Regions from separate parts of the Micromonospora sp. BL1 genome, predicted to be linked through region 2. Evidence: riboswitches for the same ligand, from Rfam matches in the RefSeq annotation. Region 2 holds a riboswitch; the other holds the start of a gene.
The links. A riboswitch is a leader RNA that binds a small molecule or an ion and turns the genes downstream of it on or off. The one in region 2 is predicted to bind cobalamin.
Positions count from the first base shown of each region.

Region 1: linked by a shared signal. The riboswitch ahead of EAD96_RS10635 (ribonucleoside-diphosphate reductase subunit alpha) and the one ahead of EAD96_RS04265 (peptidase) in region 2 are both predicted to bind cobalamin.

Region 1 covers NZ_RCVK01000202.1:44,878-60,018, reverse strand. Annotated here, with positions in the region: gene EAD96_RS10650 (acyl-CoA thioesterase) at 1-15, shown strand, start outside; gene EAD96_RS10645 (LysE family translocator) at 19-639, shown strand; gene EAD96_RS10640 (PrsW family intramembrane metalloprotease) at 704-1,531, opposite strand; cobalamin riboswitch at 1,652-1,868, shown strand; gene EAD96_RS10635 (ribonucleoside-diphosphate reductase subunit alpha) at 2,045-4,378, shown strand; gene EAD96_RS10630 (ribonucleotide-diphosphate reductase subunit beta) at 4,369-5,397, shown strand; gene EAD96_RS10625 (MFS transporter) at 5,419-6,654, opposite strand; gene EAD96_RS10620 (condensation domain-containing protein) at 6,693-8,132, opposite strand; gene EAD96_RS10615 (glycosyltransferase) at 8,147-9,283, opposite strand; gene EAD96_RS10610 (DegT/DnrJ/EryC1/StrS family aminotransferase) at 9,410-10,684, shown strand; gene EAD96_RS10605 (inositol-3-phosphate synthase) at 10,725-11,945, shown strand; gene EAD96_RS10600 (acyl carrier protein) at 12,022-13,266, shown strand; gene EAD96_RS10595 (class I adenylate-forming enzyme family protein) at 13,263-14,762, shown strand; gene EAD96_RS10590 (alanine racemase) at 14,755-15,141, shown strand, end outside.
Region 2 covers NZ_RCVK01000147.1:35,055-50,195, reverse strand. Annotated here, with positions in the region: gene ygiD (4,5-DOPA dioxygenase extradiol) at 1-24, shown strand, start outside; gene EAD96_RS04305 (ABC transporter permease) at 52-807, shown strand; gene EAD96_RS04300 (hypothetical protein) at 920-3,748, opposite strand; gene EAD96_RS04295 (hypothetical protein) at 3,781-5,352, opposite strand; gene EAD96_RS04290 (hypothetical protein) at 5,349-7,019, opposite strand; gene EAD96_RS04285 (response regulator transcription factor) at 7,223-7,861, opposite strand; gene EAD96_RS04280 (sensor histidine kinase) at 7,858-9,078, opposite strand; gene EAD96_RS04275 (ABC transporter permease) at 9,302-10,342, shown strand; gene EAD96_RS04270 (ABC transporter ATP-binding protein) at 10,339-11,022, shown strand; cobalamin riboswitch at 11,197-11,342, shown strand; gene EAD96_RS04265 (peptidase) at 11,440-12,483, shown strand; gene EAD96_RS04260 (hypothetical protein) at 12,519-13,004, shown strand; cobalamin riboswitch at 13,073-13,213, shown strand; gene EAD96_RS04255 (prenyltransferase/squalene oxidase repeat-containing protein) at 13,351-14,805, shown strand; gene EAD96_RS04250 (hypothetical protein) at 14,802-15,141, shown strand, end outside.

The DNA.
Region 1 (15,141 bases), on a different contig from region 2:
GCCGGGGAGGGCTGAGCGGTGCTCGGACTGTCGGCGGCCACGCTCGCCGGTTACCTGGCCGCGATCGTGGTGCTCATGCTCACCCCGGGGCCGGACATGATGTTCGTGCTCGCGAACGCCACCCGGTACGGTCCGCGGGCCGGCGCGGTGGCCGCGCTCGGGGTCGCCGCCGGGGAGGCGGTGCACGTCGCCGCCGTGGTGGCCGGGCTCGCCACCGTCATCGCCGCGTCCCCGGTGCTGTTCACCGCGATCCGGTGGGCCGGTGCGGCGTACCTGATCGTGCTGGGCCTGCGGGCGCTGCGCGGCACGGGCCGGCGCGCCCCGGCGGACCGGCCGGACGGCGGCGCCGGGCGGGCGTTCCGGCGCGGGCTGCTGACGAACCTGCTCAACCCGAAGATGATCCTGTTCAGCGTGGCGTTCCTGCCGCAGTTCGTCCGGCCCGAGGCGGGCCCGGTGGCGGCGCAACTGGTGCTGCTCGGTGCGATGTTCGTCGCGGTGCAGCTCACCGTGGACCTGGCGCTCGGGGTGGGCGCCGGGCGGTTCGCCGGCCGGTGGGGCGACAGCCGCTGGTCGCGGCGCATCGACCGGCTCTGCGCTGTCGCCTTCGTCGCGCTCGGCGTCCGGCTGGCCGCCGGCTGAGACGCGTCGGGGCTCGGCGATGCCCGGGCCGGTTGATCGACTCCATCACGCCGGGGTGGCGGCATCAGAAGTGCTCCGACCCCGCCGCCTCGGCGAACTGGCGATGATCATCAGGCCGTTCCCGGTTCGACGCCGGCGGACGCTCGCGGTCCAGGTGCAGGCGTAGCAGCACCCAGCCCAGTGACACGCCGCCGATGAACACGTACGCGGGCTGGGTGCCGAACGTGTCCCAGCAGGTGTGCAGCGTGACGGCGGCGGCGAAGGTGAGCAGGAACGCCGCCAGTCTGCGGCCGCCGGGCGCGGCGGCGAACGTGAACAGCGCGGCGGCGGTCAGCCCGGTCCACGCCAGGTGCGCGGCGGGCGCGGTGAGACCGCGTACCAGCAGCGTCCGCTCGACCGCGCCGAGGTTGCCCTCCGACCCGACGAACGCGGCGAACGCGTAGCCCATGGTCTCCAGCGCGGCGAACCCGGCGCCGGAGGCCACGCCGATCACCAGCCCCTGCGCCGGGGACGGGTGCCGCCGCCACAGCAGGAGGATGCCGGCCGGCACGATCAGCTTGGCGGTCTCCTCGGCCAGGCCGACGAGCGCCATCGGCAGGACGCCGAGGCGGTGCAGCGTGCCGTACTCCAGCCAGCCGGCGGCGACCACGCCGATCACACCGCCGAGGAGCGCGGCGACGCCGACGACGGAGCCGGGGACCGGGCGGCGGGCCGGCCGTCCCTGGGCGAAGGCCAGGAACGTGGCGGGTGCGACGGACGCGCCGAGCACGATCAGCGCCGGTACGAACGTGACGGTCCCGGTGCCGGCGAGTGTCTCCAGCACCAGCAGGTGGAGCCCGACGCCGACGAGCAGGACCGCCACCCACGCCCAGCGGCGCCCGGTATTCCCCATACCGCCGAGTATCGCGCCCGCCGGGCCGCGCCCGAATCGGGGGTGGGCACTGTGGACGGTGAGATCATTCCGACACGCCGACACGACATCTGGTGTTGCACGCAAGCCCTCACCGCCATATATGGTGGTGCCGCAGCTGGTTCGGCCGAGCCCTTCGGGGCGGGGCCGAGGCAAGAGGGAACCCGGTGGGAGTCCGGGACTGCCCCGCAGCGGTGAGTGGGAACGACAGCCGTCAACAGCACTGGGCCACCGGCCTGGGAAGCGACGGCCGGTAGGCGACCGGCGACCCCGGTCGGGCCCGCGAGTCCGAAGACCTGCCAGCGCGCCGTGCGCCTCCGGCGTACGGCGGTCGGAGGTCGCGCGGGACGACCGACGCCAGCAGCCGGGCCGGCCGTGCCGCGCCCGTTGGCGTCTCCCGCCGTCTCCAGACGGTGACAGCGAGGAGAGGTCATGACTGTCGTACAGGAGAGTCCCCCGTCCGGGAGCGCCGGGCCCGAGGCCCGCCGCCCGGCCATGCGGGTACGCAAGCGGGACGGCGACACCGAGCCGGTGGACGTCAACAAGATCGTCCGGGCGGTCGAGCGCTGGGTCGCCGACCTGGACGAGGTGGACCCGCTGCGGGTGGCCACCAAGACGATCAGCGGGCTCTACGACGGGGCGACCACCGCCGAGCTGGACCGGTTGTCGATCCAGACCGCGGCGGAGCTGATCGGCGAGGAGCCGCAGTACTCGAAGCTGGCGGCGCGGCTGCTCGCCGCGTACGTGGACAAGGAGGTCCGCGGCCAGGGCGTGGCGAGCTTCAGCCAGTCGATCGCGTACGCGCACGGGCTGGGCCTGATCGGCGACGAGACGGCCGCGTTCGTGGCCCGGCACGCCCGCAAGCTCGACGACGCCGTGGACCCGGACGGCGACCTGCGGTTCGAGTACTTCGGACTGCGCACGGTGGCCGACCGCTACCTGCTGCGGCACCCCCAGACCCGGCTGGTGGTGGAGACGCCGCAGTACTGGCTGCTGCGGGTGGCCTGCGGGCTGTCCCGCACCCCCGGCGAGGCGGTCGGGTTCTACCGGCTGATGTCCAGTCTGGCCTACCTGCCCAGCTCCCCCACGCTGTTCAACTCCGGCACCCGGCACACCCAGATGTCGTCGTGCTTCCTGGTCGACTCGCCGCGCGACGAGCTGGACTCGATCTACGAGCGGTACCACCAGGTGGCGAAGCTGTCGAAGTTCTCCGGCGGCATCGGCATCGCCTGGTCGCGGGTGCGTGGCCGGGGCGCGCTGATCCGGGGCACCAACGGCCGGTCCAACGGCATCGTGCCGTTCCTCAAGACACTCGACGCCGGGGTGGCCGCGGTCAACCAGGGCGGCCGGCGCAAGGGCGCGGCCTGCGTCTACCTGGAGCCGTGGCACCCGGACGTGGAGGAGTTCCTGGAGCTGCGGGACAACACCGGCGAGGAGTCGCGGCGTACGCACAACCTCAACCTGGCCAACTGGATCCCGGACGAGTTCATGCGCCGGGTCGAGGCCGACGGCGAGTGGTCGCTCGTCGACCCGTCGGACGCCCCGGAGCTGCCCGACCTGTACGGCGAGGCGTTCGACGCCGCGTACCGGGCGGCCGAGAAGAACGCGGTCCGCACGGTGCGGGCCCGGGACCTGTACGGGCGGATGATGCGCACGCTCGCGCAGACCGGCAACGGCTGGATGACGTTCAAGGACGCCGCGAACCGGCTGTCCAACCAGACCGGTGAGCCGGGCAACGTGATCCACCTGTCCAACCTGTGCACCGAGATCCTGGAGGTGAACGACGACACCGAGACCGCCGTGTGCAACCTCGGCTCGGTGAACCTCGGCGCCCACGTCACCGCCGACGGCGTGGACTGGGAGCGGCTGCGCGCCACGGTACGCACGGCTGTGCTCTTCCTCGACCGGGTGATCGACATCAACTACTACCCGGCCGAGCAGGCGGCGGCGTCGAACCCGCGCTGGCGGCCGGTCGGGCTCGGGCTGATGGGCTTGCAGGACGCGTTCTTCACGCTGCGCCTGCCGTTCGACTCGGCCCAGGCCCGGGAGCTGTCCACCCGCGTGCAGGAGGAGATCCTGCTGACCGCGCTGGAGACCTCCGCCGGGCTGGCCGAGCAGTTCGGCCCGCATCCGGCGTACCCGCAGACCCGGGCCGCCAAGGGTGACCTGCACCCGGACCTGTGGGGCGCGGAGCCGGCGCAGACGCAGCGGTGGGCGGCGCTGCGCGAACGGATCGCCGCCCACGGGCTGCGCAACTCGCTGCTGGTGGCGATCGCGCCGACCGCCACCATCGCCTCCATCGCCGGCTGCTACGAGTGCGTCGAGCCGCAGGTGTCCAACCTGTTCAAGCGCGAGACCATGTCCGGGGAATTCCTCCAGGTCAACACGTACCTGGTGCGGGAGCTGAAGGCGCGCGGGCTGTGGACGCCGCAGGTCCGCGACCGGATCAAGCGGGCCGAGGGCTCGGTGCAGGACATCACCGAGCTGCCCGCGCCGGTGCGGGAGCTGTTCCGCACCGGCTGGGAGCTGCCGCAGCGGGCGCTGATCGACCTGGCCGCCGCGCGGGCGCCCTTCGTCGACCAGTCCCAGTCGCTGAACCTGTTCCTGAGCGCGCCGACCATCGGCAAGCTCTCCTCGATGTACCTGTACGCCTGGAAGGCCGGGCTGAAGACCACCTACTACCTGCGTTCCCGTCCCGCCACCCGCATCCAGCAGGCCACCGTCGCGCCGGTGCTCGCCCCGGTCTCCGGCGTGGTCTCCGCCGTGAGCGACGACGAGGCGCTGGCCTGTTCCCTGGAGAACCCCGAGAGCTGCGAGGCATGCCAGTGACCACCACCGCACCGACCCGGCACATGCTGCTCGACCCCGGCATGGACCTGACCCTGCGGCCGATGCGCTACCCGCGCTTCTTCGACCGGTTCAAGGACGCCATCAAGAACACCTGGACGGTCGAGGAGGTCGACCTGCACGGAGACCTCGCCGACCTGGCGAAGCTGTCCCCCGCCGAACGGCACCTGGTGTCGCGGCTGGTGGCGTTCTTCGCCACCGGCGACACCATCGTCGCCAACAACCTGGTGCTCAACCTCTACCAGCACGTCAACTCCCCCGAGGGCCGGCTCTACCTGTCCCGGCAGCTCTTCGAGGAGGCGGTGCACGTCCAGTTCTACCTGAACCTGCTGGACACGTACGTGCCGGACGAGAAGGAACGCTTCGCCGCATTCGCCGCGGTGGAGAACATCCCGTCGATCGCCCGCAAGGCCGAGTTCTGCTTCCGGTGGATCGACTCGATCTTCGAGCTGCGGGAACTGCGGACCCGCGCGGACCGGCGGGCGTTCCTGCTCAACCTGATCTGCTTCGCCGCGTGCATCGAAGGGCTGTTCTTCTACGGCGCGTTCGCCTACGTCTACTTCCTGCGGTCCCGGGGCCTGCTCAACGGGCTGGCCTCCGGCACCAACTGGGTGTTCCGGGACGAGTCGATGCACATGGCGTTCGCCTTCGACGTGGTGGAGACCGTACGCGCCGAGGAGCCGGACCTGTTCGACGGCGAGATGGAGCGGCAGGTCCGGGAGATGCTGGCCGAGGCGGTGGAGTGCGAGGTGAGCTTCGCCGAGGACCTGCTCGGGCAGGGCGTGCCCGGCATGTCCCTGGCCGACATGCGCGAGTACCTCCAGCACGTGGCCGACCGGCGCCTCGCCGTGCTCGGCATCGCCCCGATGTACGGCAGCGGCAACCCGTTCGCGTTCATGGAGCTGCAGGACGTGCAGGAGCTGTCCAACTTCTTCGAACGCCGGGTGTCGGCGTACCAGGTCGGGGTGACCGGCTCGGTCACCTTCGACGACGACTTCTGACCGCCGCCCCCGCCCCGGCCGTCACGGCCGGGGCGGGACCGGGCTCTCGCCGGGCAGCGCCGTCGCCCGGACCCGCCCGATCAACGCCACCACGGCGACCGCCATCACGGCCACCACCACGAACGCGCTGCGCAGGTCCAGCGCACCGGCGAGCAGGCCGATCACCGGCGCCGCCAGCAACGCGCCCGGCCACTGGCCCATCGCCACCACCGAGACGCCCTCACCCGAGGTGAGGCCGGGCTGCTCGCCGGCGAAGCCGAGCACCGTCGGGGTCACGCACGCCAGGCCGAAGCCGAGCAGTCCGAAGCCGGCCATCACCGCGGCCGGATGGGGGTACGCCACCGGCAGCGCCACGCCGGCGGTGGCGACGAGCGCGGACAGCCGGACGAAGCGGATCCGCCCGAACCGGCCGGCCAGCCGGTCGCCGAACAGCCGGGCCACGGTAGCGGCCAGCGACAGGCAGGTGTACGTGGCCGCGGCCAGCACCGCGGCGGCGCCGGCCACCTCGGTCGCGTACAGCGCGCTCCACTGTGCGCCGGCCATCTCGATGAACGAGGCGAGGAACGCGATCACCGCGAGCAGCAGCAGCTGCGGGGTGAACCGGTCGCGCAGCCGTCGCCGTTCCTCGCCGTCCTTCGTCTCCTGCCGGGGCGTGTCCGGCAGCCAGCGGTGCGTGCCGACCAGCAGCGCGCCCAGCAGGACGCTGGTGACCGCCATCTGCGCCGACGGGGACATCCCGATCGCCGCGGCGCCGGTGCCGCAGAGGCCGCCGGCCAGCATGCCGATGCTGAAGCCGGCGTGGAAGGTGGACAGGATGGGCCGCCCGTACCGCTTCTGCACCTCGACCGACTGGGCGTTCATCGGCGTGGCCAGCAGGTTCGCCGCGAAACCCCAGACCGCGAGCCCGCCGACCAGCGCCACCACAGTGGTGGACGCGGCCAGCAGCGGCGCGTTGACCAGGATCAGCGCGGCCCCGGCCAGCGCCAGCCGGCGGGTGTTGATCCGGCTGATCAGCACCGCCACCACGACCAGGGAGACCAGCTCCCCGGCGTTCGTGGCGATGTTGGCCAGGCCCCAGCCGGTGTTGCCGACGCCGACCGCGTCCCGCACCTCCGGCACGCGGGCCGACCACCCGCCGATGGCCAGGCCCATGATGACGAAGAGCAGCGCCACCGACCAGCGGGCCCGTACGGCCGAGCGTGGCACCGGCGGCGCGGGCTGCTCCGTCGTGTGCTGGTTCGTCGAGGTGTCCGTCATGGTCGTCGTACCTCTCTCCGGTCGGTCCGTCGGATCTCCTACCCGATCGCGTGGTCGAGGAAGCACGCACCGTCAGGAAGGCGTACCCGTTCCGGGGTCGCGTCCGGGTCGGTGACGAGCGCCGAGACCACCGCGACGTAGTCGTCGATCAGCCCGCGTACCAGGTCGTCGCCGAAGACGCCACGGTTGCGGATCACCACGCCGCCGGCCCGGTCGTCGTCCACCACGACGATCGGTGAACCCCGCTTGACCCAGACGGGCAGGCACTCGGGCGGCACGTCGGCGGCGACCACCGGCGACGGGGTGCCGGGCGCGGCCCGGGCGGTGATGTCGACCGGCTCCACCCGCAGGCCCGGGCAGTGCAGCACCGGCGACGCCGACGCGGCGGACTGGAACCAGGCGTCGAACAGGTGGTTGTCCGGCCAGGGGCGGATCGCCGCGAAGTCGGGGCGGACCGCCCGGGCCACCCGGTGGAACGAGGTGGCGTGCGCGACGGCCCCGGCCAGCGAGGCGTGCGCGGCGTCGACCACAGCGCTCATCGGCGCGTCCGGCGCGACGTCGACCGGCAGGTAGACGTTGTTGGTGAACTGACCGACGAGCTGCCGGGACAGCGGGCTCTCCCGGCCCAGCGTGGTGGTGCCCAGCACCACCCGGGACCGTCCGGCCCGCCTCGACAGCAGCACCAGGTACGCGGCGAGCAGCAGCACGTACGGGCTGGTGCGGGCTCGCCGGGCGGCCGGGCGCAGCCGCGCGGTGATCTCGGGCGGGAACGCGAAGCGGGTGGCCACCTCGGCGCTGAGCGCGACGTCCGGCGCCGGCGGCGACGCCGGGAAGAGCTGGTACGGCTCCACCGGCCGCAGCAGGTCCCGCCAGTACGCGGCCCGGGCGGCGGCGTCGACGCCGTTGCCGGCCTGCTCGGTCTCCTGGAGCGCGGCGAGCGCGGTGGGGTCCACGCCCAGCGGCGGCTGCGGATCGGCCGCGCCGAGCCGGGCCGCGTACGCGTGGCACAGGTCCTCCACCACGACGCGGCACGACCAGCCGTCGGAGACCATGTGGAAGAAGCACAGCGCGAGCACGTGCTCGGTCTCGGAGAGCCGGACCAGGGCGGCCCGCCACAGCGGCGCCCGGCCGGGGTCGAACTCGTCGTTGCGGTGCGCGTACGCGATCCGCTCGACCCGGGCCTGCTGCTCGGCCGGCGGCAGCCCGGACAGGTCGACGTACTCCAGCGGCGACTCGACGTGCGGCAGGATCCGCACCTCGGGCTCCACGCCGATGCGGTCGAACCGCATCCGCAGCGCGTCGTGCCGGTCCACCACGTCCTGCATCGCCTGCCGCAGCACGTCGACCCGCAGCGTGCCCCGCAACCGGCGGAACTCCACCACCACGAGCCGTGAGGCGCCGGGGTGCGCCGGGTCGAGCGCGGTCATGAACTCCCACATCATCTGCTGGCCGGGGGCCAGCGGAAACGTCGTCGGCACTGCCACTCCCCCCGTCAGGCCGCCACCGGCGGCACGGCCACCGGCGGGGCCGATCGACGGTCCACCTCGTCCGGCCGGTGATCGGCCACGTCCGGCTGGTAGTCCGCCTCGTCCGGCGCGCGGAAGCCGGTGAAGAGCAGGTCGGGCCGGCCGAGCCGGAGCGAGGTGACGAACGCGGCGCCGTCGAAGAGCGTCTCGATCGCCGCGCAGGCCATCGACTCGGCCACCGCGCGGGGTCCCCGGTCCCCACCGAGCCGGCCGGGTGTCTTCGCGGCGATCACGGCGGCCGCGACGGCCGGCACCGCGAGCAGGCTGCGTCCCCCGCTGCGCCGGGCGGTCAGCAGCCCGGCCAGGGCCGTCACGGCGAGCGTGCTGGCGGTGTTGAGCACGAACCGGCGCCGGTGCGGGTGGGCGAGGCAGAGCCACTGCTCGGAGCGTCCGTACGTGGTGAACCGGTAGGCGACCGCGCGGAACGTGTCGGCGACGCCGGTGTCGTGCGTGACCACCCCGTCCGGGTCGGCGAGCAGCACGTAGCCGGCGTCGGTGAGGAGCAGCCCGAGGTGCAGGTCCTCCCCGCCCAGCGGCATCGGGGAGTCCTCCGGGAATCCGCCGACCGCCTCGAAGACGGAGCGCTTCACCGCCAGGTTCGCGCTGGCGCCCCAGGACACGCGCTCGTAGTGCAGCGGGCGGGTCAGGTCGCCGAGCAGCAGGTAGGAGCGGCGCATCACGCGGAAGAACGCGCTGTCTCCGGGCTCGACGATCACCGGGCCGGTGACGCCGGCGACCTCCGCGCCGGAGGCGCGCAGCCGGGCCGCGTACCGCGTGATCAGGTCGGCCGGCACCCGGCAGTCGGAGTCGGTGAACAGCAGCAGGTCGTACCGGGCGTGCCGGGCGCCCAGGTTCCGTTTGGCCCCGACGTGCCGGGGCCCGCGCACGTAGCGGGCGCCGTACTCGGCACAGGCGGCGCGGTGCGCGGCGGCCGCGGTGGGCGCCGAGTCGTCGACGACCACCACCTCCACCGGCTCCGGGCAGTTCGGGGCGGCGTCACGCAGGCTGCGGAGCTGGCGGCGCATCTCCGCCACCCGGTCCTTGACCGGGATGACGACGGAGACGCCACGCGCGACGGCGCGGGGTTCGGTCGGTTCACTCACAGGCGATACGGATCGGCTCATGCCCCGAGGTTCGACCACCCGGATACAACGCCGATACACAGCACCGGCCGTCCCGGCAATCGCACGTGTACCGCTGATGTATCGATGACCATCAAGGTCGAAGACATGACGACCTCCATTCCTCTCGACCGGCGGCTCGCCGTGGACGGTGGCCGGCCGGTCCGCCCACCCGACCGTCCATGGCCACGCTGGCCGATCCCCGCACCGGACGCCGCCGGCAACCTCTCCGCGGTGCTGACCGGCGGCCGGTGGGCGATCAGCAGCCCGTCCGTCGGCGACACCGGCCTGTTCGAGCGCCGCTTCGCCGCCGACTTCGCCCGCTACGTCGGCACCCGCCACTGCGTACCGGTCGACCACGGGTCGAGCGCCCTGGTGGTGGCCCTGGAGTCACTCGGCCTCGGCTACGGCGAGACGGTGCTCGTACCGGCGCTGACCTGGACCGCCTCCGCGACCGCCGCGCTGCGCGCCGGCCTGGTCCCGGTGCTCGTCGACGTCGACCGGGACACCGGGTGCGTCGGGCCGAACGACCTCGACCTGTCGGTGGACCCGCGCGCGGTGGTCGCCGTGCACTGGGCCTCCAACATGGCCGACGTGCCGGCACTCGACGCGGTCACCCGGCCGCGCGGCATCTCCGTCGTGGAGGACTGCGCGCAGGCCCACGGCGCCACCTGGCAGGGCCGTCAGGCCGGCTCGCTCGGCCGGCTCGGCTGCTTCAGCTTCCAGCACGGCAAGGTGCTCACCTGCGGGGAGGGCGGGGCCGTGGTCACCGACGACGACACGCTCGCGCCGGTGCTGCAGGAACTGCGGGCCGACTCGCGCCGCTACCGGGGCGACCGGACGCCGGCCGGCGAACTGGACCTGGAGGAAAGCGCCGGCGTGCAGGGCGCCAACTTCTGCCTGAACGAGTTCTCCGCGGCCGTGGCCTGCGCGCAACTGACCACCCTGGACGAGCAGCACGGCGTCCGCAACCACAACTACCGGCTGCTCGGCGAGATGCTGGCCGGCGTCGACGGCGTACGGCTGCTGCGACCCGCGGCGGGCCAGACCCGCATCTCCATCTACGAGGGCACCGTCGTCTTCGACGAGCTGCCGGCCGGCATGGACAACGCCGCCGTGGCCGCCGCGCTCACCGCCGAGCTGGGCCGGCGCTTCTACTGCACCGACGAGCCGCTGCACCGCAGCCGGCTGCTCCAGCCCTGGACGAAGCCGCTGCTCGCACCGCTGGCCGAACGCTTCGCGGCGATCCACCGGGAGCGCACGTACCCGAACACCGAATGGCTCGCCGCCCACACCGTCCAGACGCACCACAGCACCTTCCTCGGCACCGAACAGGACATGGAGGACATCGCCGCCGCCGTCGCCAAGGTGTTCGCCCGCTGATCCGCGCCGCCACCGGCGCACCCACAGAAGGAGTCTTCCCGTGACCGTCACCCATCGCGAGACCACGCACGCCCCGACCTCGTCCCCCGACACGGACGCGCCCGTCGGCGTGTGGCTCAACGGCGCCCGCGGTTCGGTCGCCACCACCGCGATCACCGGTCTGCTGGCGCTGCGCGCCGGCATGGCCGACTCGACCGGCTGCGTCACCGACACCGGCATGCTGCGCGACGCGCCGCTGGCGAGCTGGAACGACCTGGTCGTCGGCGGGCACGACATCGTCGACACGCCGCTGGAGAAGAAGGCCGAGTCGCTCGTCGACTCCGGCGTCATCCCGGCACCCGTGCTGGCCGCCGTGCGCGGCAGCCTGCCCGAGGTCGAGCAGAACCTGCGCACCGGATACGACGCGCGTACCGAGACCGCACCGCTGGCCGAGGTGGTCGACCGGCTGGCCGGCGACATCGAGGAGTTCCGCAGCCGCAACGGGCTGTCCCGGGTCGTCGTCATCAACGTGTCCTCGACCGAGCCGCCGGCCGACCACCGGCCCGAGCACGACGACCTGGACGCGCTGACCCGCGCCATGGCCGACCCGGACGACAAGGCGCTGCCGGCCAGCTCGGTGGTCGCGTACGCGGCGTTCCAGGCCGGTTGCGGCTTCGTCGACTTCACCCCGTCCACCGGCGCCCGGCTGCCCGCGCTGGAGATGATGGCGCAGCGGGAGCGCGTGCCGTTCGCCGGCTCCGACGGCAAGACCGGGGAGACGCTGCTGCGTACCGCCCTGGCGCCGATGTTCACCTCCCGCGCCCTGCACGTGCTCTCCTGGGCCGGGGTCAACCTGCTCGGCGGCGGCGACGGCGCCACGCTGGAGGATCCGCGCAACGCCCGCAGCAAGCTCAGCTCGAAGTCGGGCGTGCTGCCCGCGCTGCTCGGTGAGGACGTCACGGCCCCGCTGCACATCGACAACGTGCCGGACCTGGGCGACCACAAGACCGCGTGGGACCACGTCTCGTTCGAGGGGTTCCTCGGCGTCCGGATGTCCATGCAACTGACCTGGAGCGGGGTGGACTCGACGCTGGCCGCGCCGCTGGTGCTCGACCTGGCCCGGCTGACCGCCGCGGCGCACCGCGCCGGGCACGTCGGCCCGATCGAGGAGCTGGGGTTCTTCTTCAAGGACCCGATCGGCACCGACGAGCACGCGCTGGCCGAGCAGGCGCAGGCGCTCTCCACCTGGGCCAACGGTCTGGACGGCCGCGCCGACAGCTGACCTTCGCACCGGCCGCCGGCGCGGCACCCTCCGCGCCGGCGGCCCCGCCCCACGTATCCGCATCGAGGAGTTCCCCATGTCCCACCACGTCCCGAACGCGCCCGACCGGCCGACCACGGATCCGGTGTGGACACCGATCCTGACCGGTCTGCACGCGACCGCGCTGGACTGTCTCCAGACGAGCTTCGCCCTGCTGGCCGACCACGCGAACGGGTCCGGCAGCCACCTCGCCCTCGGCGCCCGGTACGGGTTCCGCACCCGGGACCAGGACGGCCTGGTCACCGTCGAGGCGACCTCGGACGACCGGGCCACCGAGGCGGTCGACCTGCTCGGCCTGCGGGTCGAGGGCCGGTGGATGCAGCTCGACGGCCCGCAGGTACGCCGGCTGTGCGCCCCGGGCCAGCCGCTCTACGTCACCGCCGACGCGTACGACCTGCCGTGGTGCCCCTACCACGAGCACGAGCACATGCGGCACAGCTTCCTCGTCACGGCCGCCGGGCCGGACGAGGTCACAGTGGTCGACGCGTACCACAACGACACCGCCTGGGGGCCCGCACGGCCCGGTGTGTGGCGGCTGCCCGACGCCGCATTCGACGCGGCGCTGGCCGGGGGCGCGCACACACTGGCGGTGACCGCGCACCCGGCCCCGGCGATCGACGTGCCCGCCATGCTCGCCGGCAACGCCGCCCGGGCCGGACGGGCCCGCCCGGAGATCGACAGCTACCTGGCCCGCACCGCCGCCGCCCTGGACACGGTGGCCGGGCTGCACCGCTTCGTGCTCGACGTCTGGCTGCTGGCTCGCGCCCGCGACCTGCACGAACGCTGGCTCGCGGCGGTCGCGCCGGAGGCCGCCGCCGCGCTGGCCGGGCAGGCCGCGCGCTGGCAGCAACTCGCCACGCGCAGCTACGTGGCGTTGCGGCGGGCCCAGGCGGGCCGGCCGGCCGCGCCGGAACTGGCGGACGCGCTCGGCGCGCTGATCGCCGACCACCTGGCCGCGCTGGAGTCGATCGCCGGACCGGCCGCCGGGACCGGCGACGACGCCGCACCGGCCGCGCCGGACCGGGCCGGTGACGACGGCGTACGCGCGGCGGTGCTCGGCGCGCTCGGCGACACCCTGGACCTGGACGGTTCGGCCCTGCGCACCACCGACGTGCTCCGGGAACTGCCCGGCTTCGACTCGTTCCGGCTGGTCGACGTCATCGACCGGGTCGAACGTCGGCTCGGCGTCGAGGTTCCGGCCACCGCGCTGTCCGCGGCCGACCTGCGCGACGTCGGCTCCCTGTGCGCCATGTTCGGCGCCGCCACCGGAGGTGCCCGATGAGTACCGAACTCCTGCACGACCTGCTGGACCGCACCGCCGACGCGCGCCCCGACGCGCCCGCCGCCGGGGACGGGACCGTCGAGCGCACGTACCGTCAGGTGCGGGCGGACAGCCTGCGCCTCGCCGGGTGGCTGCGCGGGCAGGGCATCCGGCGCGGCGATCGGGTGCTGGTGGCGCTGCCCACCGACGCGACCCTGCCGGCGCTGCTGTACGCGGTCGCCCGTACCGGCGGTGTCTTCGTCGTCCTGCGCACGCCGGCCCCCGAGGTCGCCCTCGCCCACGTGCTCGACGACGCCGAGCCGGGCCTGGTCCTCACCGACGACCCGGTCCTGGCCGGCCTGTCCCGCGCCCGCGGCGTCCCGGTTCGCGGCGCGGACGAGGCACGCCGCGCCGCGTCCGCCGCGGCGATCAGCGGCACGCCCACCGGCCCGGCCCCGCTCTCGGTCGACCCGGTCTGCCTGATCTACACCTCCGGCAGCACCGGCATGCCCAAGGCGGTGGTCTCCACGCACGCCCAGGTCACGTTCGCGGTGCGGGCGATCCAGTCGGAGCTGCGCTACCGGCCCGACGACGTGGTGCACGTCCTGCTGCCGCCCTCGTTCGACTACGGCCTCTACCAGATCTTCCTCAGCACCGTCGCCGGTGCCCGGCTGCGCCTGGGCGACGCCGGGGACACCGGTGGCCGCCTGCTGGCGACACTTGTCGAGTCCGGCGCCACGGTGCTGCCCTGCGTACCGTCGCTCGCGATCAACCTGCTGCGGCTGCTCGGCCGGGCCGGCGCGCCCCGCCCGCCGCTGCGCCTGCTCACCAACACCGGCGCGGCCATGCCGCCCGAGGTGCTGGCCGGCCTGCGCCGGCTGCTGCCCGGCCTGGCCGTCCAGCTCATGTTCGGCCTCACCGAGTGCAAACGCGCGGCGATCATGCCGCCGGACGCCGACCTGCGCCGGCCCGGCGCCTGCGGGCGGGCGCTGCCCGGCACCGAGATCTTCACGGTGGACGCCGAGGGGCGGCGCCAGCCTCCGGGCGTCCGCGGCGAGCTGGTGGTACGCGGCCCGCACGTGATGGCCGGCTACTGGCGGCGGCCCGAGCTGACCGCCCAGCGGTTCCGCCGCGCCCACGGACTGTTCCCGCAGCTGCACACCGGCGACCACGGTCACGTGGACGCCGACGGGTACGTCCACTTCGCCGGCCGCCGCGACGACGTCTACAAGGAGAAGGGCACCCGGGTCAGCGCCACCGAGGTGGAGGCCGCCGCGTACCGGGTCGACGGCGTGGACGCGGCCGGGGTGCTGCCGCCGGCCGACGGCCGCGACGGCGCGACGCTGTTCGTGGTGGCCGAGCTGACCCCCGCCGACGTGCTGCGCCGGCTGCGGGAACAGCTGGAGGAGATGAAGGTGCCGGCGCACTGCGTCGTGCTGCCCGACCTGCCACTGACCGGCAACGGCAAGGTGGACCGGCGGGCGCTGGCCCGGCTGGCGGGTGAGCACGATGGCTGACCTGCCCTTCGACACCCCGGCGTACCGCTACGACCTGGCCCGGGTACGCGCCAACCACGCCACCCTGGTCGCCGCGCTGCCCGCACCGAGCCGGCTGTTCTACTCGCTCAAGGCCAACCCGCACCCGGCCCTGGTGGCGGCGCTGCACACCGCCGGCTGCGACGCGGAGATCTGCTCCGAGGGCGAGCTGGCCGCGGCACTGCGGGCCGGCGTGCCGGGCGACCGCATGCTCTACACCGGACCGGGCAAACGCGACGCCGAGGTGGCCGAGGCGGTGCGCGCCGGTGTCCGCTGGTTCTCCGTCGACTCGCCCGAGGGCCTGGACCAGGCCGACCGGATAGCCACCGCGCACGGCGTGGAACTGCGGTGCCTGCTGCGC
Region 2 (15,141 bases):
CCGCCGGACGGCTCCAACATCTGAGCAAGCGCCGGCTGGTCGAATGGTCTCATGGATCAAGGTGCAGTCGCGGTGGGTCCGGCGCTCGCCGCCGTACTCGTGGTTCTGGTGCTCGTCGCCGTGGCGACGGTGCGGGCCGGCCGGCTCGGCCACGCCCGTGGCATCGCCACGGCGGCGCTGCGCGCGGTCGTGCAGTTGTGCGCCGTGGCGCTGCTCATCACTGCCGTCCTGCGGTCGTGGTGGGCCAGCGCCGGGTTCATCGCGCTGATGATCCTGGTCGCGGCGGCGACCTCCGCGCGCCGGGTCAGCTCGCTTCGCCTCGGCTGGCCGGTGCTGGCGCCGATCGCGGCCGGCGCGCTCCCGGCCTGCGCCCTCGTCGTGGCCTCCGGCACGGTGCCGCTGACCGAGGTCGCTGTCGTTCCGATCGCCGGGATCCTCATCGGCGGGGCGATGACGGCTACCTCGCTGGCGGGCCGCCGCGCACTGGACGAGCTCCGCGACCGCCATGGCGAGTACGAGGCGGCCCTGGCGCTGGGCCTCGTGCCGCGGGATGCGGCGCTGGAGATCTGCCGGCCCAGCGCGGGGCAGGCGCTGGTGCCCGCGCTGGACCAGACACGCACCGTCGGCCTGGTCACGCTCCCCGGCGCCTTCGTCGGCGTGCTGCTCGGCGGCGGCACACCCGTCCAGGCCGGGGCGGCCCAACTACTGGTCCTGGTCGCGCTCCTGGCCGTCGAGGCGATCGCCGTCGCGGTGACCGTCGAGCTGGTCGCCAACGGACTGCTTCGCCGACCGAGCCCGGCCGTCTAGCTCCCGCTTCGACGTCTGATCGCCTGGCGGGAAAGAACCCGAAGGCGGGATGAGCCGCTACGCGAGAGGTGGGAGCGGGACCCGACGGCCGACGCGGACCTCCGCACCGGGATCAACCGGTGACGGGCTCCGGGTCGGTTGCACCGCCGGCAGGCTCCGGCCCGCCGACCGGCGGGTTGAGGTCGGGGCCGGCCTGCAACTGGACGAGCGAGGTGGGTGTGACGACCTCCCACGGATCACCGACGGCCACCTCCTCGCCCGGCCGGTCGAGAGCGTCGGCGATCAGCTCCTCGATCGGCGGGTACGGATTGCCGCCGTCCCGCCACGGCCGTGGCGACAGGGTGGGCACCTGGGAGGAGGCGAGATACCCGCCGACGGCGTACTCGTAGCCGGGGCGTACCGGCACGATGACCCGGGCCGCGCCGGCCTGCAGGAACGCCTGGTGCAACGCGTCGCTGCTGGTGCGGCTGCGTACGGTGACCCAGCGGTCCCGGCCCGCCCACTGGTAGGGGTAACACAGGTAGGTCAGGTTCTCCCACTCGAAGACCTCCTCGAAGAACTGGATGTGGTCGGCTTCGGCGGTGATCTGCATCCGGTCGATGCGGGGAGCCTCGTCGTCGGGCGTGTCCAGGGCCCCGTACAGGTCGAACTCCTGCCCGGTGAGCACGGTCTGGCAGGCCCGCTTGAGTTCCAGCATCTCCAGCTGCCGGAGGCCGGCCGCCGGCCCGCTCGCCTGGTAGGCGGTGCGTGCCTGCCGGCGTGCCTGGTCGTTGTCGTAGGCGGAGCGCTGGGCCAGGTATCCGGCTCGGATCGTCTCCCAGGCCCGCAGCCGCCACGCCGCGAACGCGCCGTCGGTCCGGGCGCACCGCACCCGCACCACGACGGTGAGCCCGCCCCGCTGGTCGGTGCTGATGCCGATCGGGACCGGACCGGGGACCGGTGAGTCGAAGTCGATCTTCGCATTGCCGACGCTCTCGTTGAGGGTGACCCGGTGCTCTCCGACCGCGACCTGCGCGGCCTGCGGCGGGCTGCCGACGTCGGTGGGGTATTCGCCCTCGGACAGGCCCCAGGTGGTCCAGACGTACGCCCTGCTCGCCTCGTAGCCGGCCGGTACCGCGACCTCGCCGGTGTAGGAGGCGTACCCCCATTCGGGCTGGGACTTGTCAGTGGAGTTCTTGGGATGGTCGAACGGCCGGGCGGCCGGGTCGACGAAGGTGGCGGTGGCGAAGACCTCCGGGTCCGGGGGCGGCTCGACGCCGAAGACGTCCCAGCGGGCGGCCTTGGCGGCCCAGTTGTCGTCGTCCAGGTCGTCGACGTCGAGGAACCAGGCGGGCGGTTTGGGGACGGCACCCGCGCTGGTGTCCTCGGACGTCCGGGTGCTCAGCCAGACCAGCGTGGCGGCGGGCTCGGGGACGACGAACTCCAGCATCAGCCGCTCGCCGTAGTTGTAGACCTGCGCCTGGTCGACCTTGTCCAGCCAGCGGTAGACGCCGCTGATGTTCGCGGCGCCGGCGGCGTTGTCGAAGGAGTGGGTGTTGGTCTCGGTGACCCGGACGCTGCTCGTGGTGGTGCGGCGTTGACCGGTCTCGGTACGCAGGAGCTGCGTGGCGCTCTCGGTGATCGTCTTGGCGTACGACACCGCGGAGCTGCTGCTCGTCTCGGTCGAGGTGGACTGGTCGGCGTTGATCTCGATTCCGGCCTGGACCGGCCCGAGGCCGCTGGACACGCTGACGCCCAGCGAGGTGGAGTTCTGCTGCGACGCCGCCGTCGCCAACGCCCGGTCCAGGCTGTTCTGCTCGGTGGACGCGAGGTCCTCGGTGGACGCGTCGATCGTCTTACTGATCGTGGTCACGGTTTCGCTGGTGCGGGTGTCGGCCACGTGGGACCGGCCGCGCGTCTCGCTGGCGAGCACGTTCTCGACGTACGAGATCTCGCCGGGCTGGTAGCGCAGCAGCGCGGTACGGATGACCATGAGGTCGCCCCGGCCGGCGATGCGGGTGTACGCGTCCAGCACCGGCACCTTCGGCTGCCCCGGATAGGGCAGCGGGTCGGCCGGGCCGGGGTGCGACGGGATCGGTTCGGCGTCGCCCGGGTCCAGTTTCGCGGTCGCCCGGCGCCGGGCGTCGTCCTGCTCGGCGGAGAACACCCGGGCGAGGCGGCTCAGCGTCGTGGTGTCCGGGACACCCAGGTCGGCCGCGGCCTGCGTGGTGGCCGCGATGGCCGGACCGAGATCGGGAAAGCCGCTGTTCCGCAGGTCCCGTACGGTCGCGTCGGTCAGGCCGATAGCGCCGGCCCGGGCGCGTAGCCGCCGCAGGGTCTGGCCGAGGTCGGCGAACCGGCCGGCCCGATCGGCGTCCGGGTCGGTCCGCGGGGGCGCCGGCGGGTCCGGAAGCAGCACGTCGCGTCCGCCGAGCAGGGCCCGGACCAGACACGCCGCGTCGGCGTCGGAGCGGGCGAGGCGCAGCAGCGTCATCCCGCGCAGCACGCGGACCAGCACGACGGCCGCCGGTGACCGGGGGATCCGCAGGAACCGGCCCAGCACCAGCACGTCCACCACCCAGCCGGTCAGCTCCGCCGCGGCCGTGGTGAGCTGTCCGGCGTCCAGGTCGTGCTCGGTGGCCCACCCGGCGACGCCGTCGCGCAGCCCACCGACGGTCAGCCGGGCGTCGACGGCCACCCGGAGCAACAGCCACAGCGTCTGCCTGCCGAGCTCGTCGAGGCGGTCGTCCCGCGCCGCCAGCCGTTTGGCCAGCAGCCGCCGCGCCCGGTCGTCGTCCCCCTCGGTGACGACCTCCCGGACCGGATCCGACCAGGCGTCCCGGAAGTCGACGACCGCGTCGATCAGTTTCGGCCCGGTGGTGCAGGCGTCGGGGGCGGCGTCGCCCTCCCGGCGCAACTGGACGAACCGCAGGCCCACGTGGGTGGTGACAGGGGTGGTCATGGTTCCCCTCCGGTCTCCCGACTCGCTTGTGGTCAGATCTTCGGCAGGTGCAGGGCCGCGGGCATGCCGTACGCGGCGAGGTGTGTGTTGAGCCGGTCCACGAGCTGGTTCCATTCGGCCCGCACGTGTGTGTTCTGGCCGGCCGTCGTCTTCACGGCCTTCTGCCACTCGTCCTCGTGCAGTGCGCCGACCAGTTCCGCGAGGGTGAACTGGTCGAACGCCACGATCGGTTCGTCGGCGCGCGGCGTGTCGGTGAGCGGGAACGCCCGCAGCGTCCCGCCGCCCGTCAGGGGGGAGTCGGCCGCACGGGCGGCGTCGTCGTACGCCGCCACGTCGCGGAGGGTGGGCACGGCCCGGTTGCCGTACCTGTCGACGCGCGTGACGCCGTCGAACATCCGACCGGCGTGCAGGTCGACCCGGGCGTGCTCCCAGGGGGAGAGGAGCTGGAGGTTGGCCGGTTCGGCGGCGCCGGTGAGCATCGACAGCCGGCTGGCCCAGACGGTCTCGTCCAGGTGGTTGCCCAGCCGATGCGCCCAGTCGTTCATGCGCTTGGTGAACCGCTGGACCAAGCCGTGCTCCCATTCGCGGGAGCGGGTCCGTACGTTCCAGGCGCCCGGCAGGCGGAGGGCCATCTCGAACAGCTCGTCCCGGGACCTCCGGTAGTACGGATCCCGGGCGTACCGTGTCTCGAGGTTCGTGGGGTCTCCGGTCCTGCCGGCGGTGTCGCTGCCGTGGTGGTTCCACAGCCGGTGCAGCGTGGCGTCGTCGGCCTCGATGAAGGCCTCGTCCTCCAGCCGGGCAGCCAACTCCCACCGCGCCTGCTCGGCGGTCCGGTCGTTGACCTTCTCCCGCACGAGCTTGAAGTGGTACACCGGCGAGTCGCCGGTCGTGATCATGTGGGCGATCTGCGGTTCGGACAGCAGCAGGTCGGGGTCGTAGTCCCAGGCGTGCAGCACGTCCTCGCTCTTCAGCCCCAACGTCCGGAACAGGGTGACACCGCGGGCGTCCAGCGGGATGTCGCGTCCCCACGCCCGGGAGGCCATCACCATCCCGATGGTGCGGTTGCCGCGGGCGGTGACGAGCTTTCCGTAAGCCGGATAGTGCAGGTCCGGCCCGGTCGGCGCGTTCATCGGGATGACGTTGAGCTCCTCGGGCAACGCGACGTGGTGCCCGATCTGGTAGCGGTACCTGCTGTAGGCGATGCCGCCGTCGTACGGTGTCGGGCCGAACCGGAAGTCGTGGAACGCCTGGACGAGCGCCTGGCGGTACAGGTCGGGGTCGGTGGTGCGCAGCATGGTCGCGGCGGCGGGACCGAGCAGCGAGTCGACGATGCCGTGGAACAGCGAGTCGACGGCGCCGCCGGCGAGGAACTCGCCGGTCGTCAGCCGTGGGTTGTCCCGCCGGGCCGCCTGGTAGAGATTCTGCAGGTACGCGGATTCCAGCGCGACACCGGAACGGTCGACGAGTTGCGCCGGATCGCGCAGGAACGCGGTCGGGACCGGCGTCACCGCCCTGGTCGCCGAGGTCTTCGCGGCCTGGGCGGTCAGCTTCTGCTGGGCCGTCAGCAACCCCTGCTGCTGCACCAGTCCCACCGGCCGGGTCACGGCGACACCCGCGGCAGTTCGTCGATCAGGGTGGCGGCCAGGTCGGCGTCGACCGGGGCGGCTGCCGCCGCCGCCCGCGCCAGTCGGGGGAGCGGCACGTCACCACGGGTCAGCACCCGCCGGCCGGCGGCCAGCAGCGAACCACCGACCCGGTCCACCACGGGCGGCACCAGTACGCCCCCCAGCGTCAGCGCCGCCGTCAGGCCGCTCATCGGCTCCCCGTCGAAATCCCTGCCGGTCAACACGTACGCGGCGACCGAACCGAGATCACGTAGGTCGTACATGGCTTGGACGGTGGGAACGGGGACGAACTGGCCCACCGTCGCCACCACGTGGACGATCTCCGCCAGAGTGGCCGGCCGGGCCGGCAGATCCCGCACCGGCACCACTTCGTCGGTGATCTCCAGGGGTACGTCGTCGAAGTGGGTGGCCACCCGCTCCCGGTAGCGGACGATGCCCTTGACGGTGCTCACCCCGGCGGCGCCGACCGAGTCGTCGAGGAACACCCGCACCCCGGCGGTGCGGATCACGGTCAGCTGCCACACCGGTCCGTCGGGCGTCGTGGTGGCCGGACCGCCGACCGGCTCGCCGTCGGAGTCCAGCAGATCCAGCCGGTAGGCGAAGCGGTCCTCGGCGCCGGCCGGGTCGACCCGGATGTGGATCGGCAGCGGCGCGCTGTCGGGTACCCCGCCCAGCCAGTCGATGTAGGTGTCGTACACGTCCTTGGCCAGCGTGAACGCGATGTCGTCGAGGACCGAGGCGGCGGCGACGAACCAGTCGGGCTGCCAGGACCAGGGCTGACCGCGAGACGGGCGGCCCTGGTCGGGGCGGATCAGCACCAGGTCGAGTCCGTCCGCCCGGACCTGCTGGACGGCCGTCGGCAGCAGCTCGCCGCCGACCCCCTCGACCGCCGCGTCCAGCGCGACGGTCCCGGCCACCAGGTCGGGTTCGGTGAGCGGGGCCGCCCGCAGCGGACCGCCGAGCGGTGGCAGCGTGTCCGGGTGCCGGTGGCGCTGGATCTCGAAGGCCAGGCTCTGGTCGCAGCGGGTGGGTCCGTCCCCGGGCAGGTACGCGGCTCGCAGCGCCCGCAGCCCGTCCGCGCCGAGCAGTGGCCGCGCCGAGAACGACACGCCCGGCGCCATGGCCAGGAGCAGCCGCATCGCGCTCCAGTGCACCAGCGGGGTGGCCTTCGGGTCCGCCTCCTCGATCTCGAAGGCGCGCGCGGGCGTGAACGCGTATCCCATCGGCAGCGGCGCGTACGAGATCGTCTCTCCGCCGACCACGACGCTCCGTTCGGCACCGGCGATCCGGTGCTCGACCCTCAGGTCGAAGACCAGCGGCTGGGCGGCGTCGACGTCGGTCACCATGACGGCGGACGCCTCCGGCCGCCGGTCCGCGTGCGCCGCGGTGGCGGCCTCGTAGCACCAGCCGGGCAGATAGCTCACGGTCAGCGAATCGGCGCCGTCGAAGCGGACGTGCAGGACGTTGCTCATCGCGTCGAGGCACACGAACACGGGGTCTGCCGGTGCACCGCCGTAGAGTTCCAGCCAGCGGCCCTCGCCCTCGACCGCGGTGTCGAGGGTCAGCCAGACGTCCTCCAGCACGGCGCGCAGTGGCCGGGCCGCCTCGTCGGCAGCCTCCAGAAGGGTCGGTGGACCCGGGGCCATGGTTGGCAGCGTATCCACGGCGTGTCACGCCGCAGTCACCTGTCAGTCACTCGCGTGCGGGAAAGCGGACAGCGCGGAATCGGACAGGCCGCTCGACCCGCGTCGGCGCGGCGACACCGCAGGAGACCAAGGAACCGGGGCCAATGGCCGTCGGAGGGTGAGCGGTGACCGGGGGCGGGAACAGGCGACCGTCGGACATCCGGTCAGCGGCGGATGAGGCCGAGGTCGGTGGCGGTGGCGACGGCGGCGGTGCGAGAGTCGACGCCGAGTTTGGCGTAGATGCGGGCCAGGTGGGACTTGACCGTGCCCTCGGTCAGGTGGAGGCGGGCGCCGATGGCCTGGTTGGACAGACCGTCAGCAACCAGCGCGATGACCTCGGTCTCGCGTCGGGTCAGGGCGGTGCCCGGCGTACGCAGGCGGTTCATCAGCCGGTCCGCGACGGCGGGCGCCAGCGTGGTGCGTCCGGCGGCGGCGGTGCGGACGGCGGCGGCCAGGTCCTCGGGTGGGGCGTCCTTGAGGAGGTAGCCGGTGGCGCCGGCCTCGATGGCGGGCAGGGTGTCGGCGTCGGAGTCGTAGGTGGTGACGATCAGGACGCGCGGCGCTCCCGGGCGGGCGGTGATCCGGGCGGTGGCTTCGGCGCCGCCCATGCCCTTGCCGAACTGCAGGTCCATCAGCACGACGTCGATGTCGCCTGCGGCGGCGCGGATGACGGCATCCTCGGCGGTGGCGGCTTCGGCCACGACCAGGAGGCCGGGTTCGGTTTCCAGCACGGCGCGCAGTCCGGCCCGTACGACGGGGTGGTCGTCGGCCAGGAGGAGGCGGATGGGGGCGTCGTCGGTCACGGGCGGCCCTCGGGCTCGGTCTCGGTGGGTTGGGTGAGGGGAAGCCGGGCGGTCAGGGCGGTGCCGTGACCGGGCGCGGACTCGACGGCCAGGGTGCCGCCGAGGGTGTCCATGCGGGCACGCATGGCCGCCAGGCCGAAGCCGCCGCTGTCGGCGTCGGGGGCGGACGTCCGTTCGGGGTCGAAGCCGCGCCCGTCGTCGACGACGTGCACGGCGACGTGGTCGCCGAGATTGCTGAGGGTGACCTCGGCGGTGGTGGCCCGGGCGTGCCGGACCGTGTTCGCGAGGGCGGACTGGGCGACACGCAGGAGAGCCACCTCCTGGGCGGTCGACAGCGGCACGGTATCGCCGACGAGGTGGAAGCGGGCGGTGAGGCGGTGGCGGGCGCTGGTGGTGGTGCACAGGCGCTCCAGTGCACCGGCCAGGGTGGTGCCCTCCAGGGCGGGCGGGGTGAGTGCGGCGACGAAGCGCCGGGCCTCGGCGAGGTTGTCCACGGCGACCTGGCGGGCCGCGTCGACGTGGCCGGCGGCGGCGTCGGTCCGGCCGGGCAGGGCGCGCTCGGCGGCGCGCAGCAGCAGTTGGATGCTGGACAGGCCTTGGGCGAGGGTGTCGTGGATCTCGCGGGCCAGACGCTCGCGTTCGGCGAGTACGCCGGCGGTGTGCTCGGCCCGGGCCAGGTCGGCCCGGGTGGCGGTGAGTTCCTCGATCAGTTGCCTGCGCTGCTCGCTCTCCCGGTACAGCGCCTGGTATCCCCACACCACCCCGACGGCGACGGCGGCGCCGAGCGCGGGACCGATCGCCACCGCCGGGGTGAAGGAGCCGGTGTGGGCGGCGAACCCGGCGACGGCAGCCGCGGCGGTGGCGATCACGGCGGCCAGGCCGGCGCGGCGCGGCAGCAGGTGGAGCTGGAGGAAGTACAGCGGAAAGGCCACCCAGATCGCGTCGGCGGACAGGCCCAGCAGCAACAGCCACACGGCGCCCACGGCCGCCAGCCACCACGCGGCGGTCCGCCGCGAACGGCGGATGCGGGGAAGGAACGGCCCGGCGGCGTACGTCAGGCCGAACGCCGCCGCAGCAGCGACGATCAGTCCGGCGTGGGGCCGGTCGACGGCCACCGCCCGGCCGGCGGCCAGGACGAGCAGGCCGGCGATCAGCAGGTGAAGGCACCAGGCCAGGGCCCGGATGGTCGGCGTCAGGACGGGGACAGCGGTGCTCACAGTGCGTCCCACGTTACCGAGGCAGGCGGCCCGGGGGCCTCTATCGAAAGTTAGAACCCGGGTGCCGTCTTCCGGCCCGCGAAGTGCCGTCCTACGCCAGACGCGCACACGGGCGTCGGCAGCGATGGTGGATCCATACCGCTTCCACCGCTGGAAAGGACAGGCCGAGGCCGTGTTCGTCGCCTGGAGAGATCTGAAGTTCGCCAAGGGACGCTTTGCCCTGATGGGGACCGTCATCGTGTTGATCACCCTGCTGGTCGGGCTGCTGTCCGGGTTGACGGCCGGACTGGGCCAGCAGAACGTCTCGGCCATCACCGGCCTGCCCGCCGACAGGATCGCCTTCCAGGCACCCGGCGACGGCCAGAGTGTGTCGTACTCCAACTCCACGGTCACCGAGAAGCAGTGGCAGCAGTGGGCCGAGGCCCCCGGAGTCACCGGCGCCGAGCCGCTGGGCATCACCACCACCAAGGCCACCGCCGGGGACAGAAGCGCCGGGGTCTCCGCCTTCGGCGTCCGGCCCGGCTCCCGCCTGGCCCCCGACAGCGACCGGATCGACGGGCGCTCGGCAGTGCTGTCCACCAAGGCCGCCGCCGACCTCGGCGTGCAGGCCGGTGACTCGATCACGCTGGCCGCGCAGCAACTCACGGTGGCTGCAGTACGGGGCGACGCCTCCTTCAGCCACACCCCTGTGGTGTGGACCAGCTTGGACGCCTGGCAGCGGATCGCGCCTCCCACCGGCACCGGTGGCGGCGGCCCGACGGCAACCGTCGTCGCCCTGACCACCACCTCGGGGGCCGATCTGGCGGCCATCGACCGGCAGACGGGCACCGAGACGGTCTCCGTCGACGACTCGCTGTCCGCGATCGGCTCCTACACCTCCGAGAACGGCTCCCTACAGCTGATGCGCGGCTTCCTGTTCGCCATCTCCGCCCTGGTCATCGGCGCCTTCTTCACCGTCTGGACCATCCAGCGCAGCGGCGACGTCGCCGTGCTGAAGGCACTCGGCGCCTCCACCGCCAACCTTCTCAAGGACGCCCTCGGACAGGCCGTCGTCCTGCTCACCGGCGGCACCCTGCTCGGCACCGGCATCGCCGCCGCCCTCGGCGCCCTCGTCGCCGGGTCCGCGGTGCCGTTCCTCCTGACCCCGGTGACCGTCCTGCTCCCCGCGGCCGTGATCGTCATTCTCGGCGCGCTCGGAGCCGCTCTGTCCATCCGCCGCATCACCTCCGTCGACCCGCTGACCGCCCTGGGGAGCGCCCGATGAGCCTGAACCTGACCGACGTCACCCTCACCTACCCCGACGGCGAGGGCCGCCTGACCGCCCTCGACCGCGTCACCCTGGACGTACCCAAGGGCAGCCTGACCGCCGTGATCGGCCCTTCCGGCTCCGGCAAGTCCAGCCTCCTCGCGGTCGCCGCCACCCTCATCACCCCCGACTCCGGCACCGTCACCGTCGACGGCACCCCCACCACCGGCATGATCAGGAGCGAACTCGCCGACCTGCGCCGCCGCAGGATCGGCATCGTCTTCCAGCAGCCCAACCTGCTGCCCTCCCTCACCGCCGCCGAGCAGCTCCAGGTCATGGCCCACATCGACGGCCGCCCGCCGGCCACGGCCCGCACCCGCGCCATGGAACTCCTCGACGCGGTCGGCCTCGCCGGCCAGGCCGACCGCCGGCCCCACCAGCTCTCCGGCGGCCAGCGCCAGCGCGTCAACATCGCCCGCGCCCTGATGAACGACCCCACCGTGCTGCTCGTCGACGAACCCACCAGCGCCCTCGACCACGAACGCGGCGCCGCCGTCATCGACCTGATCACCCGCCTCACCCACCAGCAGGCCACCGCCACCGTCCTGGTCACCCACGACCGCACGCTCCTCACCGCCGCCGACCAGGTCGCCGAGGTCCACGACGGCCGCCTCCACCTTCCGGCACCGGCCCGCTGAAGCGGCGCGACCCACGAGCTGTCCGGCCCGCAGCAGCAACCCGGCGTACGCCGGGACGCCGGCCCGTCCCCGGCCGGCGGGAACGCGGTCGCGGCCGACGGAATGTGAGACCGCCGACTCCGCCGCTCGTCACGGCACGTGTGCGGCTCCTGGCGCATTGACACCGGGGCTACGGCCACATAAGACTGTCGCGACAACTGAATCACCGCGTGTACGTGCGGGGGAAGACCGGTCGAAATCCGGCGCTGGCCCGCAACGGTAGGCCGTCCAGTGAACTCTGGCGGCGAGCCCGAATACCCGTCGTACGCGTGAATCCGCTCCCCACCCGTCGTGGCCCACGGGTCGGAGTCCCGACCGACCCGGCGTTGCCGCATCGGCCGGGCTTTCGACGACCGCCGGGCCGGAAAGGCGCTTCCGATGGTCGTCCGCCGAAGCCGGCACCGCCTGCTCGCGCTCCTCTGCGGCGTGCTCGCCGCCCTCATCCTCACCACACCGGCCGTCGCCGCACCCGAGCGCGCCGCCCTCACCCGCCCCGAGGCCGCCGCCGGCTGGCTCGCCCGGCAACTGGTCGACGGGGAACGCTTCGAGGCGGTCTTCGACGGCGTCGCCTACCCCGACCAGGGGCTGACCCTCGACGCCGTGTTCGTCTTCGCCGCAGCGGGCGCCGCCGACGACTACAGCGCCGACGCGCTGGCCTGGGTCACCCGGCCGGACGTCCGCGACGGATACGTCGGCGACGGCGTCGCCGAGGCGTACGCGGGCGCGACAGCCAAGCTCGCCCTCGCCGTGCAGGTGCGCGGCGGCGACCCGGCCGACGTCGGCGGGGTCGACCTGATCGCCCGGCTGCGCTCGCTCCAGACGCCGGCCGGCCGGTTCAGCGACCGGTCCGCGTACGGCGACTACAGCAACGCGTTCAGCCAGTCCTTCGCGCTGCTGGCGCTGGACCGCACAGCGGCCGGGGCGCCACCGGCGGCGGCCGCCTGGCTGGCCGGCACCCGATGCCCGGACGGCGGCTACCCGCTGCTGCCCGCGCAACCGGTCTGCGTGTCCGACGTGGACGCGACCGCGCTCGCGACGCAGGCGCTGCGCGCCGCGGGGCGTCCGGCCGACGCCGCCGCCGGGCTGCGCTGGCTCGTGTCCGTCCAAGGTGCCGACGGCGGCTTCGCCAACGCCGCCGGCACGCCGAACGCCAACAGCACCGGCCTCGCCGCGCAGGCCCTGCGCGACGGCAGCCGGCCCCTGGCCTGGGCGCGCGCCCGGGCGTTCCTCGCCGGACTCCAGGTCGGCTGCGCCGGGGCACCGGCGGACCGGGGCGCTGTCGACTTCGACGGCGGCGGCTTCGACCCGGCCACCGCACCGCGGGCCACCGCCCAGGCCGTCCTCGGTCTCACCGGGACCGGGTACGCCCGCCTGTCCGCCGCCGGTGCCGACCCCGGCGCGCCGGCGCTCGCCTGCCCGTGAACCCCCTCGCCGCTCACCCGATCACAGGAGGACCCGTGTTCCGTCACCGTTCCACAGTCCGCACCTGGCTGGCCGGCCTGCTGGCCGCCGCCGTGGCGGGCGTCGCGCTGACCGCCGCCGAACCCGCGCCCCGGGCCGCGCACGCCGCCGCCTGCGTCGGCACCTCGGGAGTCACAGTGGTCGTCGACTTCGCCGCGCTCGGCGGCGGCGTCCAGGTCGGATGTGCCCCGGGTGACCCGGCCACCGGCCTGGCCGCGCTGCAGGCCGCCGGCTTCACAGTCACCGGCACCGCCCGCTGGGGCCTGGCCTTCGTCTGCCGGATCAACGGCAAGCCCACCGCCGCGACCGAGCCGTGCGTCAACACCCCGCCGGTCACGGCGTACTGGTCGTACTGGCACGCCCCCAGCGGCGGCTCCTGGTCCTACAGCACGTCCGGGGCGACCAGCTACAACCCCGCGCCGGGCAGTGTCGAGGGCTGGTCCTTCGGGGCCGGCGCCCCGCCGAGCATCGCCGCTCCCTAGGTGTGACCAGCGGCGCACCGGGTGCCGGCCGCTGCTCTGGCGTCGTCGCGCGCCCGGGCGGTACGGTGTCGGCACCCGGTGCGCCGGGCACACAACTGCATACGTCCCGTGTGGGGGGAAGCCGGTTCGAAGCCGGCGCTGACCCGCAACCGTGAGCGAGAGTGCCTTCTCGCGAGCCGGAATGCCCCGCCCGGGACGAGCGGCTTCCACTGTCGAGGTCTACAGGGTGAAGTCCGGGCCGCCGAGGTCCGACCACCCCCGCTCACCGCAGCACGCGGAGCGGGGTGTCCGTTTCTCGGGGTGCTTTCCGGAGGTTTCACCGACCGCTCTGCGAAAGGCACCCCTGATGCCCCTGTCCCGGCGTCTCACCACCGGTCTCGGTATAGCCACGGTCACGACCCTCGCCGCGATCACCGGCGCCCCTCTGACCGTTGTCGCGGCACCCGCCCCGGCCCACGTCACAGCCGCCCGCGACGCCGCGGCCTGGCTGGCCGGCGAGTTCACCGACGGTACGCTGCCCGGCCCGTTCACCCCCGAGGACTGGGGGCTGACCATCGACGGCCTGGTCGCACTGTCCGCCACCGGCGTGGACGCGCCCACCCGGCAGGCGGCAACCGCGCAGGCCGCCAAGCACGTGCGCTCCTACAACAGCTACGACGACTGGGGCATCGAGGGCTTCACCGACGGCGGGGCCACCGCGAAACTGCTCTACGCCGCCTCCGCCGCCGGCGCCGACCCCACCGACTTCGGCGGCTACGACCTGCGGGCGGAAACCCTGTCGCTGATCGCCGGCGCCGACGCCGGGCACCAGCGGGGACGGATCACCAGCCGCACCACCGCCGACAGCGGCCCGGACGCCAGCAACACCTTCGACCAGTCGTTCGCCGTGCTCGGCCTGGCCCGCAGCGGCGACCTACCGCAGGAAACTGTGGACTTCCTGCTCCGGCAGCAGTGCGCGGCCGGTGGCTTCCGGCTCTACCCGGACACCGCCGACGGGCCGTCCTCCTCCTGCGACGAGCAGCCCGGCGCCACCCTCGATGTCGACTCGACCGCGATGGCCGTGCAGGCGTTGCTGGCCGCCGCCGAGGACGGCGCCACCGGTGCCGGCGACGCCGCGCGCAAGGGCGCCGACTGGCTGGTGGCCCAGCAGCACGCCGACGGCTCCTTCGGCGGTTCGGGACCGACCACCGGTGCGAACTCCAACAGCACCGGCCTGGCCGGGCAGGCCCTCGCCGCCGCCGGACGCGACGACGCCGCCGCCCGGGCCGCGAAGGCCCTGGCCGCGCTGCAGCTCACCGCGGGCGACGGCGGGGCCGCCTCGGCCGACGCCGGCGCGATCGCCTACAACACCGACGGACTCACGGCGGCCACGGCGGGCGGGATCACCGACACCGACCGTGACCAGTGGCGCCGCGCCACCGCGCAGGCCCTGCTCGGGCTGGCCCAGGTTCCGCTGGGCCGGATCGGCCTCGGCACGCCGCCCACATCGACTCCCACCCCGACCGGCACGGCCTCGCCCACCGCGCCCGCCACGCCCACCGCGTCTCCCACGCTCACCACGTCGCCTCCGCCGACCGGCACCGCCGGCCCGACGCCGAGCGTGACCAGCCCTCCGGCGACACCCGCGCCCACGACCGCGGCGCCGACCACCGCCGCTCCGCCGATCACGACCCCGGCCGCGTCAGGGCTGGGCGGGCTGCCGACCACCGGCGCGGCGATCGGCAGCTATCTGCTGATCGCGCTGCTGCTGATCGGTGGCGGAGTGACACTGCTCGTGCTCGGCCGACGGCGGGCGGGATGAGCCTCCGTGCCGCCCGCGGCGCGCTGGTCGTCGCCCTGGTCACCGCAGGCACAACGATCGGACCGGGCAGTCCTGCGGTGGCCGCCGGGTCGGCCGGCTACTGCCCGGACGCCTCCGGGGTCACAGTCGTGGTGGACTTCAACGAACTCGGCGGCGGAACGGTGGTGCGCTGCGCGCCGGGCACCCAGGCCACCGGCCTCGCGGCGCTCAAGAACGCGGGCTTCCCGATCACCGGCACGCTGCGCTGGGGCGAGGGGTTCATCTGCCGGATCGACGGCAAGCCGTCGGCCGCGACGGAGAAGTGCGTCGACACGCCGCCTGCGAGCGCGTACTGGT